Regions from separate parts of the Thalassospira sp. CH_XMU1420-2 genome, predicted to be linked through region 3. Evidence: riboswitches for the same ligand, from Rfam matches in the RefSeq annotation. Region 3 holds a riboswitch; each other region holds the start of a gene.
What was found. Region 3 has a riboswitch for thiamine pyrophosphate ahead of WA429_RS11040 (ABC transporter ATP-binding protein). Riboswitches for the same ligand answer to the same signal wherever they lie in the genome.
Positions count from the first base shown of each region.

Region 1 (4,527 bases), on a different contig from region 3:
CGGCAAAATTCTGCCTATCAAAATGAATAGTCATTTTGGCGACAACACAGAATCCCATGCGTAAAAAGCCATCCTTTTCGGCATTCGACATCCGGTCGTCACGTGGTGTTTCCACATGCAAGGCGATCCAGGGAACGCGCTGGCGCTCTGCCATCCGCTTGGCCGTGCGGACCAGCTTTTTGGCAACCGGACTTTCATTCAGGCACACCATCAGGCGTTCTTGCGTCGGCCATGGGCCGCTGACCGCGTGGGTGCGCATATATTCCAGCATCTGCGCATCAATGCGTTCAGCAGCAATACGCATCGCCAGTTCGCGAAGGGCGGTCAGATTACCCTTGCTGAAGAAATGCCGGAGCGCGCGCCCCACCTGATCGATGACATAAACCTTGCCATCGCGCAGTCTTTGCAAAAGATCATCAGGCGGCAGATCGATCAGTTCAATTTCATTGGCTTTTTCAAGGAAACTGTCGGGCAAGGTTTCGCGTACGCGAACACGTGAAATCCGGGCGACAATATCGTTCAGGCTTTCAAGATGCTGGATGTTCAGCGTCGTATAGACATCAATCCCGGCATCAAGCAACTCATCGATATCCTGATAGCGCTTTTCATGACGACTGCCCGGCACATTGGTATGTGCCAGTTCGTCCACAAGGGCGATTTCCGGTTTGCGCCAGATGATCGCATCAATATCCATTTCCCCAAAGACACGGCCCCGATGCAAAAGCCTCTTGCGCGGCAATGCTTCAAGACCGCGCAAGAGGTTTTCGGTTTCCACGCGCCCGTGGGTTTCGACAATGCCGACAATAACGTCCCGCCCTTCCTTCTGCCGTTCCTGCGCGGCTTGAAGCATGGCATAGGTCTTTCCGACGCCCGGATAGGCGCCTAGAAAGATCTTGAGCTTGCCCCTCTCATCCTTGTGGGTCTGTTCCAGCAGAGCTTCGGGTGATGGACGGTCCTCTTCGTCGGTCATCTTGTGTCGATCAAAGTTTTTCGTATTTATGCTGTCATATCAGAACCATCGGCGGATCGCGCGGATAATTAGGCGGTAGACTGACAGCGCCCTGTTACGGAGCCAGACAGCACGCATCTCCTACGCCTGACGCATGATTGCTCTTTGCCGTGCACTGGACTGCCATCGGACAAACCAGTGCTCAATTTCATCCTGTTTCGTCATTGCCTCAAGACGATATTTCGTCCAAAGTCAGGGGTTATTCAGATAGCATTTCTCTACATGTCTGCAATGGAACTGCGCTTTGGATCGGGTTTGCACGTTGGCTTAGTGCGCCTTCGGAGCTGTCTCTCATTACCTTGACATGAACCAAACTGCCAAGAGCTTAAGTTCAGAACGATAAAAATTCCCGCAGGCTGGTAACGCAAAAAAAGCTTTTGGACCAATCGCCCGGGATGAAAGCGAGAAATGCTAGTTTTTGTCGATCGGGCAGATCTTTTCGCACAAACGAAGAAAGACAATCATAGAACGAAGAGCTTTGGAAAAAGATCTGGAGCTATAGCCTAGCGTTGACAGTACTGGCACTACAGATGCGGGACAAATCCGGATTTCTCGAGCCGTTCGGAGCCCTCCCCTTCTCTCTCTAAGTCCGCTCTTTCGGTACAATTCGCAAGGTAGCCGGGACGCTTACCGATTGACACCCCCCCTGCATAACTTGTAACCCTTCAATCAATCACCTGGGGAGCCCCGACAAGGGGCTGAGATACTGCTGGCGATGCAGCGCAGTGACCCATTGAACCTGATCCAGTTCATACTGGCGTAGGGATGGTGCAGAGGCTGGCATATTCACGTGTTCCTGATGGGCCTGATCCGTCTGGTACGGGTGAATTTTCACCATAATGTCAGCCCCCCTCATCACATGCCTTTCGCAGAACTGGGTCTCCATTGCTTTGACTGCAAAGGGACCTTTTATGTCTGTCAAAATTTCTACATCTGATGTCACCACCGGGCCATTGCCCGCATCGCGCAAGATCCATATTCCCGGCGATCTGCACCCCGAAATTCGCGTGCCGATGCGTGAAATCTCGGTCCATCCCACAGCCGGCGAGCCACCGTTAAAGGTGTATGACTCATCGGGTCCCTATACCGATCCAGATATTGAGATCGACATTGCCAAAGGCCTGCCGAGAATTCGGCGCAACTGGATTGCCGGACGCGGTGATACCGAACGATATGCCGGGCGCGCGATCAAACCCGAAGATAATGGCTTTGTCGAAAGCGGGAACCATGCTGTTCCGGTGTTCCCAAATCATCACGCGCCCTTACGCGCGACCGATGGTCAAGCGGTCACACAGCTTGCCTATGCCAGGGCGGGCATCATTACCGCAGAAATGGAATATGTCGCGATCCGCGAAAATATGGGACGTGCCGAATTGCGGGCTAATGCAAAGCGTGATGGCGAGGCTTTCGGGGCAGTCATCCCCGATAATGTCACACCGGAGTTCGTTCGTGATGAAGTAGCGCGTGGGCGTGCGGTGATCCCGGCCAATATCAACCATCCCGAAGCCGAACCCATGATCATTGGCCGTAATTTCCTGGTCAAGATCAACGCCAATATTGGTAATTCGGCAGTGACATCATCGATGGGGGAAGAGGTTGAAAAGATGGTCTGGGCAACCCGGTGGGGGGCCGATACCGTCATGGACCTATCGACCGGGCGCAATATCCACAATATCCGTGACTGGATCATTCGCAATTCCCCGGTGCCAATCGGGACCGTGCCGATCTATCAGGCGCTGGAAAAAGTTGGTGGCATTGCCGAAGACCTGACATGGGAGGTTTTCCGCGACACCCTGATCGAGCAGGCCGAACAGGGCGTTGATTACTTCACCATTCATGCCGGGTTGCGTTTGCACCACATCCCGTTGACCGTGGATCGGGTCACCGGGATTGTATCGCGCGGCGGATCGATCATGGCCAAGTGGTGCTTGCATCATCACCGTGAAAGTTTCCTCTATGAGCATTTCGCCGAGATTTGTGACATCTGTCGGATGTATGACGTGTCGTTCTCGCTGGGCGATGGATTGCGGCCCGGGTCAATTGCCGATGCCAATGATGCCGCCCAGTTTGCCGAACTTGAAACCCTTGGCGAACTGACCCAGATCGCCTGGGCCAAGGATTGTCAGGTCATGATCGAAGGGCCCGGTCATGTGCCGATGCACAAAATCCGCGAAAATATGGACAAGCAATTGGCGGTCTGCGGCGAAGCACCATTCTATACGCTTGGCCCTCTAACGACGGATATCGCACCGGGTTACGATCACATCACATCAGGTATTGGCGCTGCGATGATCGGATGGTTTGGTACCGCGATGCTGTGTTACGTCACCCCCAAAGAGCATCTTGGTCTGCCCGATCGTGATGATGTCAAAACCGGGGTGATTACCTATAAGATCGCCGCACACGCAGCCGATCTGGCCAAGGGGCATCCGGCAGCACAGGCGCGCGACGATGCGCTTTCACGTGCCCGGTTTGAATTCCGTTGGGAAGATCAGTTCAACCTGTCACTTGATCCGGAAACCGCGCGATCCTTCCACGATCAGACCTTGCCCAAAGAAGCCCACAAGGTAGCGCATTTCTGTTCGATGTGCGGGCCGAAATTCTGTTCGATGCGGATATCGCATGAAATTCGTGCCGATGTGCAAAAGGAAGGGATGGCTGCGATGGCTGATAAGTATCGCGATGGCGGTGATCTTTATATGCAGGTCGAGGCAAACGACTAAATACGAAAGGCGGGTCCCGAAAGACCCGCCTTTTTCTTCTTTGGTTTGCCGTGTCGGACCTGAAAGGTCGTGTCAGAGAACGGTCAGCATGCTTGCGACCAGCGGGTGACGGACGATGTCCTTGTCACGCAGCTGAACACAGGCGACGTCTTCGACATTTTCAAGGCGTTCGGACATTTCCGACAGTCCGGACATTTCCGGCAGAAGGTCGGTCTGGTCCGGGTCACCGGTCAGGATCATGGTTGAATTCCAGCCAAGACGGGTGACCTGCATCTTGAACTGCCATAGGTGCAGTTCTGCTCCTCGTCGATCACGACGAAGGCGTTGTTGAGCCTACCGCCACGCATATAGCCGATCGGCGCGATTTCCATCGTGCCGTCCGACAGATATTGCCGCAGGTGTTTAGCGCCTAGGCGGTCAGTGCATCATAAAGCGGGTGAAGGGTAGCTCGATATACCAGACAAATGTCCCAAGTAGTTGAGAGCGACCCTTTCACTCGATAACATCTCGATAGCATCGCCACTTACTGTTGCAACGACATCGCCTTTTCGAACCCGTTCACCATCGGTGAATATCTTTTCCCAACGAACGTTGCCCCCTGACAGCCGGAAAGCTGCTTCGGCATAGTCAACACCACACAAAAGACCATCCTCGCGCGCGACAATGCAGGCTTCAGCCGTCTGCCCGGTCGACAATGTATAGGATGAGGTTATGTCCCCGGAACGACCATAGTCTTCCAAAAGGGCCGCCATCACGGTTCGTTCGGTTATCAGTCTGGGTATTGCAGGAAGCTTC
Region 1 covers NZ_JAYMEG010000007.1:14,810-19,336, reverse strand. The annotation lists gene WA429_RS18385 (sensor histidine kinase KdpD) at 1-970, opposite strand, end outside; TPP riboswitch at 1,678-1,793, shown strand; gene thiC (phosphomethylpyrimidine synthase ThiC) at 1,921-3,732, shown strand; partial or broken gene WA429_RS18375 (PhoH family protein) at 3,805-4,154, opposite strand; gene WA429_RS18370 (hypothetical protein) at 4,158-4,527, opposite strand, start outside.
Region 1: it holds a riboswitch for thiamine pyrophosphate, as region 3 does, so the genes downstream of both, thiC (phosphomethylpyrimidine synthase ThiC) here and WA429_RS11040 (ABC transporter ATP-binding protein) in region 3, are expected to answer to the same signal.

Region 2 (4,527 bases), on a different contig from region 3:
CGCCGAAGAACTTTCGGTTCGTCCGGAACAGGTCATTGCCACCATCGAGATGCTTAACGAAGGCTCTACCGTTCCGTTTATCGCCCGTTACCGCAAAGAAAAGACCGGTGGGCTTGATGACACCCAATTGCGTACGCTGGAAGAACGCCTTCGCTATCTGACCGAGCTTGAAGAACGGCGCGCATCGGTGCTTGAAAGCATCCGTGAACAGGAAAAACTGACCCCGGAACTTGAAGCCCAGATCAACGAAGCCGATACCAAGACGCGTCTGGAAGATCTTTATCTGCCCTATAAGAAAAAGCGTCGCACCAAGGCCCAGATCGCCCGCGAAGCAGGGTTGGAGCCGCTAGCCGATGGCCTGTTCAATGATCCGACCCTTGATCCGGAAACCGAGGCCGCCAAGTTTGTTGATGCCGAAAAGGGCGTCGAAGATACCAAGGCCGCCCTTGATGGCGCCCGTCAGATCCTGATGGAACGCTTTGCCGAGGATGCCGACCTTGTCGCCAAACTGCGTGACCATTTGTGGAACGAAGGTGAAATCACCGCAACCGTGGTCGAAGGCAAACAGGCCGAAGGCGCGAAATTCTCCGACTATTTCGAACATTCCGAAAAAATCAAAACCTGCCCGTCGCACCGTGCGCTCGCACTTTTCCGTGGCCGCAACGAAGATATCCTTCAGCTGAAGCTGACCCTTGGCAAAGAGGACGAAGACCGTCCGCGCAGTCAGCCGGGCCGCGCTGAAATCATGATCGCCGCCCATGTCGGCATTGCCGATAAGGGCCGGGCAGCCGACAAATGGCTGCTTGATACGGTACGCTGGACCTGGCGCGTCAAACTGTCGCTGTCGATCGAGCTTGATCTGTTTGGTACCCTGCGCGACAGCGCCGAAGAAGGCGCAATCAAGGTCTTTGCCGATAACCTCAAGGATCTTCTGCTGGCCGCACCAGCCGGGCAAAAGGCCACCATGGGTCTTGATCCGGGGGTTCGTACCGGCGTCAAGGTCGCAGTTGTCGATGCCACCGGCAAGCTGGTCGATACCGCAACGGTTTACCCGTTCCAGCCGCGCAATGACGTTGAAGGGGCGCTTAATACCCTTGCAGCCCTTGCTGCCCGTCACAAGATCGAACTGATTGCGATTGGCAATGGCACGTTCTCGCGCGAGACGGATGAACTTGCCGGTCAGCTTCTGAAACGTTTTCCGGCCCTTAAGGCCACCAAGGTCATCGTGAACGAAGCCGGCGCATCGGTCTATTCGGCATCGCAATTCGCGGCTGAAGAATTCCCCGATCTTGATGTGTCGCTGCGTGGGGCAGCATCAATTGCCCGTCGATTACAGGACCCGCTGGCAGAACTGGTAAAGATCGAACCGAAATCCATCGGTGTCGGGCAGTATCAGCACGATGTATCGGAAACCAAACTGGCCCGTTCTCTTGATGCCGTGGTCGAGGATTGCGTGAACGGCGTTGGTGTTGACCTGAATACCGCATCGATCCCGCTTTTGACCCGAGTTGCCGGTCTGACCGAAACACTGGCCCGCAATATTGTCAGCTATCGCGATTCAAACGGTGCGTTCCAGTCCCGTGCCGACCTGAAAAAGGTCGAACGTCTGGGACCAAAGGCGTTTGAACAATGTGCCGGCTTCTTGCGTATTCGTGGTGCCCAGAACCCGCTTGATGCATCGGCCGTGCACCCGGAAGCCTATCCGCTGGTCGAAAAAATCAGTGCAAAGGCATCAAAACCGCTGGCGACCCTGATTGGCGACTCGGCCTTTATCAAGACCCTGCGCGCCGAAGATTTCGCTGATGACACGTTTGGTGTCCCGACCATCCGCGACATTCTGGCCGAACTTGACAAACCCGGCCGCGATCCGCGCCCGGAATTCAAAACCGCGAAATTTGCCGATGGTGTGAATGAAATCAAAGACCTTCGCACCGGCATGAAGCTTGAAGGAACGGTCACCAACGTCACCAATTTTGGGGCATTTGTCGATATCGGAGTCCATCAGGACGGTCTGGTTCACATTTCCCAGTTGGCCGACAAATTCGTCGAAGATCCGCGCCAGGTGGTCAAGGCCGGTCAAATCGTCTCGGTGACGGTGATGGAAGTTGACGCGCCCCGCAAACGTATCGGGCTTTCGATGAAATCGGCCCCGGATTACGAAGCTGTGCGTGAAAAACGGTCCGATAACCGTGGGCAGGCACCACGCGGTGGTCATGGCGGTCGCCCGCAACACACATCTGGCGGCGGGAATCGCGGTAATGCCGGCGGAAATTCCGGCGGTGACGGCGGTGCGATGGCAGCCGCCCTTAAGGCTGCGATGGAACGTCGCAAATAATCACGACGAACCAACGACATTTTCAAACGGCGGGATGGCGCAAGCTGCCCCGCCGTTTGCATTCTGGTCCCTGATCATGCTGTGACCGACAGGATGAATTGACAGAAAGCACATTAAAACCCATTTTGGGCATTCACCAAGGGGAGCCCCGTCAGGGGGCTGAGAAACTGCCGCGCAGTGACCCTTTGAACCTGATCCAGTTCATACTGGCGTAGGGACGGTGTGAACGCGAAATTTTCGGCGTTCTCCATCTTTCCGACTTCGAACTGGGTCTCCAAACGCACTTGAGTTTGCTGCATTGGAGCCTCGACATGACGACTGATCTTTCCACCACCGCAACCGGGCTGTTTGAAAAAATGCGTGCGACCAATCCGCTGGTCCATTGCATCACCAACTATGTTGCGATGAATTATGCTGCCAATGTCCTTCTGGCGGCGGGCGCATCACCGGCAATGGTCCATACACCAGAAGAATCCGGAGAATTTGCCGCAATCGCAGGCGCACTGACCGTCAATATCGGCACCCTGTCGCCCCATTGGGTCGAAGGCATGATTGCCGCGGCCAAATCGGCAAATGACGCAGGCAAGCCATGGGTTCTTGATCCCGTGGCACATTTCGCCACCACATATCGCCGCGATACGGTTGCCCGGTTGCTGAAACTGAACCCGACTGTCATTCGCGGTAACGCTTCCGAAATCATCGCCCTTGGCGGCGGCCAAAGTGCCGGTCAGGGCGTTGACAGTGGCGATCCGGTCGAACAGGCCGAAGAAGCCGCCCGCACCCTTGCCACCGCGCAGAAGGCCATCGTTGCCGTCACGGGCGAGGTTGATTTTGTCACAGATGGAACGCGCAATGTCCGCATTGCCGGTGGTTCGGACCTGATGCCGAAAATCACGGCCATGGGCTGTTCGCTGACCGCACTTGTTGGTGCCTATACCGCAATCGCCAAAGATCAGGCTTTTGAAGCCACCATCGCCGCCCTGACCAATTTTGCCGTTGCGGGAAGCATCGCGGCAAAATCAGCCAACGGTCCGGCATCCTTCATGACGGCCTTTGTTGACGGGCTGCATAATCTTGATGCTGCAACCTTTGCCGGCACTGCGCGTATCGAGGTCCTATGACATCCTTTGATCTGTCCCTTTATCTGGTGCTTGATCCCGAGCTGTGCCGAACTCATTCGATGGTCGAAACCACTCTGGCAGCGATTGCTGGCGGGGCAACCATCGTCCAGTTGCGCGACAAAAGAGCCGGTACCGAAGGTCTGATACGCATTGGGCGCGAACTGATGGATGCGATGCGCGGTACCGGTGTGCCGCTGATTGTGAATGACGATATCGACGCCGCAATCGCCATCGGTGCTGATGGATTGCATGTCGGTCAGGATGACCTGCCGACAAAAACTGCGCGCGACCGGCTTGGCCCGGACAAGATCATTGGCCTGTCGATCGAAGACGAAACTGTCGCCCGCAAGGTTGATCGGTCGATTGTCGATTATGTCGGTATTGGACCGGTCTTTGCCACACCGACCAAACCCGATCATAAACCGGCCATCGGGTTTGATGGTCTTGCCAATCTGGTTCGGATCGCCGGTTTGCCATCCGTTGCGATCGGCGGATTGAAACGCGATCACGTCGACCCGGTATTTGAAGCCGGTGCGAACGGCATTGCGGTTGTATCGGCAATTTGCGGACAACCCGACCCCGAAGGCGCCACCCGCAAGATTTCTGATGCCATCAAAGCCCGGAAATAACCGGTTAAATCAGATACCTGACCCGAAATTCATCGTCAAAACCCCCGCCCGAACTTCCGGTCTGGCGGGGGTTTTGATGGCAGTGACGCATGGCTGTCCCCCACCCCGCGCAGCAAACCGCACGGAAATGCCGCAATTGCGCCGCTAATTCTCCGGCTTCGGGGTGCATCTTGTTTCCATGAGATCGATGCACACAAGCGCGAGGGATATCATGTTGAAATCTATGCGCAGCAAACCGGTCGCCATCGCCCTGATCTGTATCCTGACCGGAACGACCGCGGCTGTGGCAGCCATCCGGATTGCCCCGAAGCCGACGACCGACAGTGTTACTATCAGCTCTGAAAAGCCGGCTGGTGAAGTCATTCTGACACACCAGGACGGTACCATTGCGCTTGATCGTGACTGTCATACCTTCCCGTGCAAACTCGATATTTCGTCCCTG
Region 2 covers NZ_JAYMEG010000001.1:229,128-233,654, reverse strand. The annotation lists gene WA429_RS01140 (Tex family protein) at 1-2,335, shown strand, start outside; TPP riboswitch at 2,465-2,570, shown strand; gene thiM (hydroxyethylthiazole kinase) at 2,647-3,456, shown strand; gene thiE (thiamine phosphate synthase) at 3,453-4,085, shown strand; gene WA429_RS01125 (hypothetical protein) at 4,297-4,527, shown strand, end outside.
Region 2: it holds a riboswitch for thiamine pyrophosphate, as region 3 does, so the genes downstream of both, thiM (hydroxyethylthiazole kinase) here and WA429_RS11040 (ABC transporter ATP-binding protein) in region 3, are expected to answer to the same signal.

Region 3 (4,527 bases):
CTTCCGCATCCACCGGGAAAGCGCTGCGGAAGCAGGGGGGACTGAATTTTATTCAATCACCGTGGCATAGGTTTCAAGTGCCGGGCTTTCTGCAATCAGGCCCTGCTGCACCATGTAATCGGCAAAACGCGCATAGCGGTTTTTATCAAGGGCGGCCGGACGCAGGGCAAAGCGCGGCAATGTATCGGCCCATGCCTTGATGTTGAGTTCGTCATCAAGGTTCGGATAGGCCGCAATAAAGGCCTTCCAGCTGTCATCGGGATGGTTGATCAGGTACTGCACGCCTTCTTCAAGGGCGGCGAGCATACGGGCAAAGCGCGGATCATCGACCTTGTCATTGCGTACGGTCAGGATCAGCTCATCATAGGGCGGAACGCCTTCTTCCTCGACATAGAATGCCTTGCCCGGTTTGCCTTCGATTTCCATCTGGTTGAGCTCAAAGTTGCGATATCCGCCAATGATCGCGTCCACCTGGCCGGAATAAAGCGACGGCGACAGCGAGAAGTTCACATTGATCAGCTCTACATCATCCATCGACACACCGTGATTGCCCAGCATGGTGCCAAGCAGCGCATCTTCGAACCCGGCCAGCGAATAGCCGATTTTCTTGCCCTTAAGGTCCGCGATTTCCTTGATCGGGCCATCTTCCAAAACGATCAGGCTGTTAAGCGGGGTCGCAACCAGCGTCCCGATACGGGTCAGCGGCAATCCTTCGGCCGCCTGTACGTGAAGCTGGGGCTGATAATTGACCGCAACGTCGCCCTGACCGGCAGCAACAAGGCGCGGCGGGGCGGAAGGGTCGCTTGGTTCGATCAGTTCAACGTCAAGATCATGCTTGGCAAAGAAACCCTTTTCCTTGGCGACGATCAGCGGTGCGTGATCCGGGTTCACAAACCAGTCCAGCAGAATGACCAGCTTGTCGGCGGCAAAGGCCGTTGAGGACGTGCCAAGAACCATTGCGCCCAATGCGGTCGCGGTGATCATGGATTTAAGGCGTGACATGGATGAACCTCCGTAAGATGCGCCAAATTATTTGTATGAGGATTTAAACCGCGGCCGATTTGGCAGCGGGGAATTGTATTACCGAACCGGTTTCAGGCTGTCGGGCTGCCAGGGCAGGGCTGCGCGCAGGACGCGATCGACAATGAAATATTGCGTGATCGAAAAGGCGCACAGGATCAGAAGACAGGCAAAAACCATATCAATCTGAACCCGGGCATTGGCATGCAACATCAAATAGCCAAGCCCGTGACTGGACCCCACCCATTCCCCAATCACCGCGCCAATCGGGGCCACAGCGGTGGCAACCCGGAAACCCGATGCAAAGGCCGGAAGGGCAGCGGGCAGGCGGATATGGGTCAAAAGTCGCCAGCGACTGGCCCCCATGGTCCGTGCCAGATCAAGCCAGCCGCTTTCAGTGCGTGCCAACCCGTCAAAGAAGGCGACTGTCACCGGGAAGAAAATGATCAGGGCCGCCATGGCAATCTTGGATGCCAGACCAAAGCCCAGCCAAAGAACCAGAAGCGGTGCCAAGGCAAAGAACGGAATGGCCTGCGACACCAGAAGGATCGGCATCAACCAGAACCGGACCGGCGAAAACAGCGCCATCGGAATGGCGGCCAGCGTGCCGAGGGCCGCACCGGCAAACAGGCCAATCACCGTTTCGGCAATGGTATATTGCGCGTGATCAAGCAGCACATCATGCCGGGCAAACAGGGTGGCCCAGACATCTGCGGGCGTTGGCAGCATGTATTTCGGCGCACCGGTAATCAGAACCAGCGCCTGCCAAGTTGCAATCAGCGCAACCACAATGATCAAGGGCCGGGCAAGCATCAGCCAGCGGCGTTCTGTCAGCGGTTTTTTATGGGTATGAGGATTGTTTTGAAGGCTCATGACAAAGCCTCCGCCCCAAATCCGGGGGCAATATCGGCACCAAGTTGGCGCAGCAATTCGGCCTGCTGGGCCAAAATGGCGGGATCGGTGATGTTGCGCGGGCTTTGACCATCTGGCGTGATGGCATCGGCAAGGGTGGCCGGGGCACCCGACAGGACATGAACATGATCGCCAAGACGCAATGCTTCAAGCGGGTCGTGGGTTACCAGCAATACCGTCTTGCCGCGCAAAACCCGTGCGGCCAATTCCTGCAAACGTAATCGATTGACCGGATCAAGGGCTGAAAACGGTTCATCCATCAGGACAACCGGGCGGTCCTCCATCAGGGTGCGGGCAAGGGCGGCACGCTGTTTCATGCCCCCCGAAAGCTTTGCCGGGCGTAGGTGGGCTGCATCGGTCAAACCGACTTCGGCGATCAGGTGTTCGGCGCGCGCATGATCGGGACGTTCCCCGCGAAGGACCGCGCCAAGCTCGACATTCTCGCGCACGGTGCGCCAGGGCAAAAGCAAATCCTGCTGCGCCATATAGGCGATGCGGTTCTTAAGGATGCCGCCATCCGAACAGGTGATGTTACCGCTAACATCGCCTTCGACCAGACCGGCAAGGAAGCGCAAAAGCGTGCTTTTGCCAACGCCGCTGGGACCGAGCAAACAGGTAAAGCTTCCGGCCCGAAGGGTCAGATCAAGATCATCAAAAATATCAACGCCGCCAAATGCCACACGGGCACCCGACAGGTGGATATCGAAACTGGTTGGATTTTGCGCCTGCTGGGGCGCTTGTTCTGTGTCGCGCATTCGATCCTTCCTACGCCGGTCTTAACCGGTTCAGGTTCAAAGGGTCGTTCGGCAACACCGAACCTCTCAGCCGATTTACGATCGGCCCCCCCGGAGATGACGGGACTATGCGCAGTCAAAACGCGTCCGTCAAGTTTTGTGACAATTTGTGTCAGGCGCTGCGCGCGATAAAGAACGAAGATCGGTGTGTCAGATCGCTGTAATCAGGCCTTGCAGAATGGCGTGAATGCACGCAATGCTGTGGGGAGCCTGCCGTTGAAATTGACTGACATCTGTTGTGACCATCTTGCCCGAAACCCTTCCTGATTATCGTCGGGGTGACATAACCCCGCGCATGATTGCCGCCGAAATTTACCGCGGGTCCAGTTACGGGCCGAAACACCCATTGGCGATCCCGCGGGTGTCGCTGGTGGTCGATATGGTGCATGCGCTGGGCTGGGTGGATGAAAGCACCTATTTGACGGGGCCGGTGGCAACGCCCGATCAACTGGCGCGGTTTCATGACCCGGAATATGTCGATGCCGTCATGCAGGCCGAACGTGACCAGTCCCTTCCCGAGGAGGTCATGGTCCGGTTTGGTCTGGGTAAAAATGGCAATCCGATCTATCCGGAAATTTTCCGGCGTCCGGCGACTGCGGCCGGATCATCGATCCTGGCGGCGCAATTGATTGCCGATGGCGGCATCATCCATCATCCGGCCGGGGGGACGCACCACGGATTGCGCGACCGGGCATCGGGGTTTTGTTACTTCAACGACCCGGTTCTGGGGATTTATGCGCTTCTCGATTCGGGGCTGGATCGGGTGTTGTATGTTGATATTGACGCCCATCACGGGGATGGCGTGCAATATGCCTTTGCCGAAGATGACCGGGTTCTGACCGTTTCCATGCATCAGGAAGATTTATGGCCCAAGACCGGCGCGATTGATGACGTGGCCGGTGGCATGGCCCGCAACCTGCCCATGCCGGGCGGGATGAATGACGACGAGATGCGGTTCGTTCTTTTTGAATATTTGATTCCTCTTGCATTAAGTTTTGCACCACAAGCTATTGTTTTACAATGTGGATGTGATACTCTTGCCGAGGATCCGCTTTCAAAACAGCTTTTGGGCAATCAATCGATCTGGGAAGTCGTGGGGGCGATGACCAGATTGGCGCCAAGAAGTCTTGTTCTTGGCGGCGGAGGATATAGTCCATATGGGGTTGCGCGCTGTTGGTCCGGGGTGTGGGCGACCATTAACGGGATCGAAATACCACCTGTGTTACCCATCACAGCGGAAAATATCCTGCGTGTCATAAAATGGTCGCATAGTCGTGGCAGACAGCCGGCCAACGAGTTGTTTACAACTTTGGCGGATCCATGGCGGGGTGGCGCAATCCGGGACGAGGTCCGGGAACGCGTCAGAAGACTAAGAGGGTATGGGGTATGAAGTCGTTTATTCAGATGGCTTTGGTGGTGTGCTTTATCAGCGCAGCAGTGGTTGCGGGGCTTAATGCAAAGGCAACCGGATTTGAACGATCGCGCATTCTCGTCGATGGTGAGGTCTATAATGTCGAAATGGCCGTCACCCCGGAAGAACGATCGCGCGGCCTGATGTTCCGCACCGAAATGGCCAGTGATGCAGGGATGCTGTTTGATTTCGGCGGCGCACGTGACATTTCAATGTGGATGAAGAACACCTTCATTTCGCTTGATATGTTGTTCATTGATGCCAGTGGCACGATTGTCGGCATTGAAAAGCGCACGGTACCGCAATCGGAAACCATCATCCCGTCGCCAAAGCCGGTGCGCTTCGTGCTTGAGCTGAATGGTGGCTCGGCCGACAAGATGGGCTTTGAGG
Region 3 covers NZ_JAYMEG010000003.1:294,680-299,206, forward strand. The annotation lists gene WA429_RS11030 (ABC transporter substrate-binding protein) at 49-1,002, opposite strand; gene WA429_RS11035 (ABC transporter permease) at 1,081-1,893, opposite strand; gene WA429_RS11040 (ABC transporter ATP-binding protein) at 1,890-2,687, opposite strand; TPP riboswitch at 2,678-2,789, opposite strand; gene WA429_RS11045 (acetoin utilization protein AcuC) at 2,965-4,116, shown strand; gene WA429_RS11050 (DUF192 domain-containing protein) at 4,113-4,527, shown strand, end outside.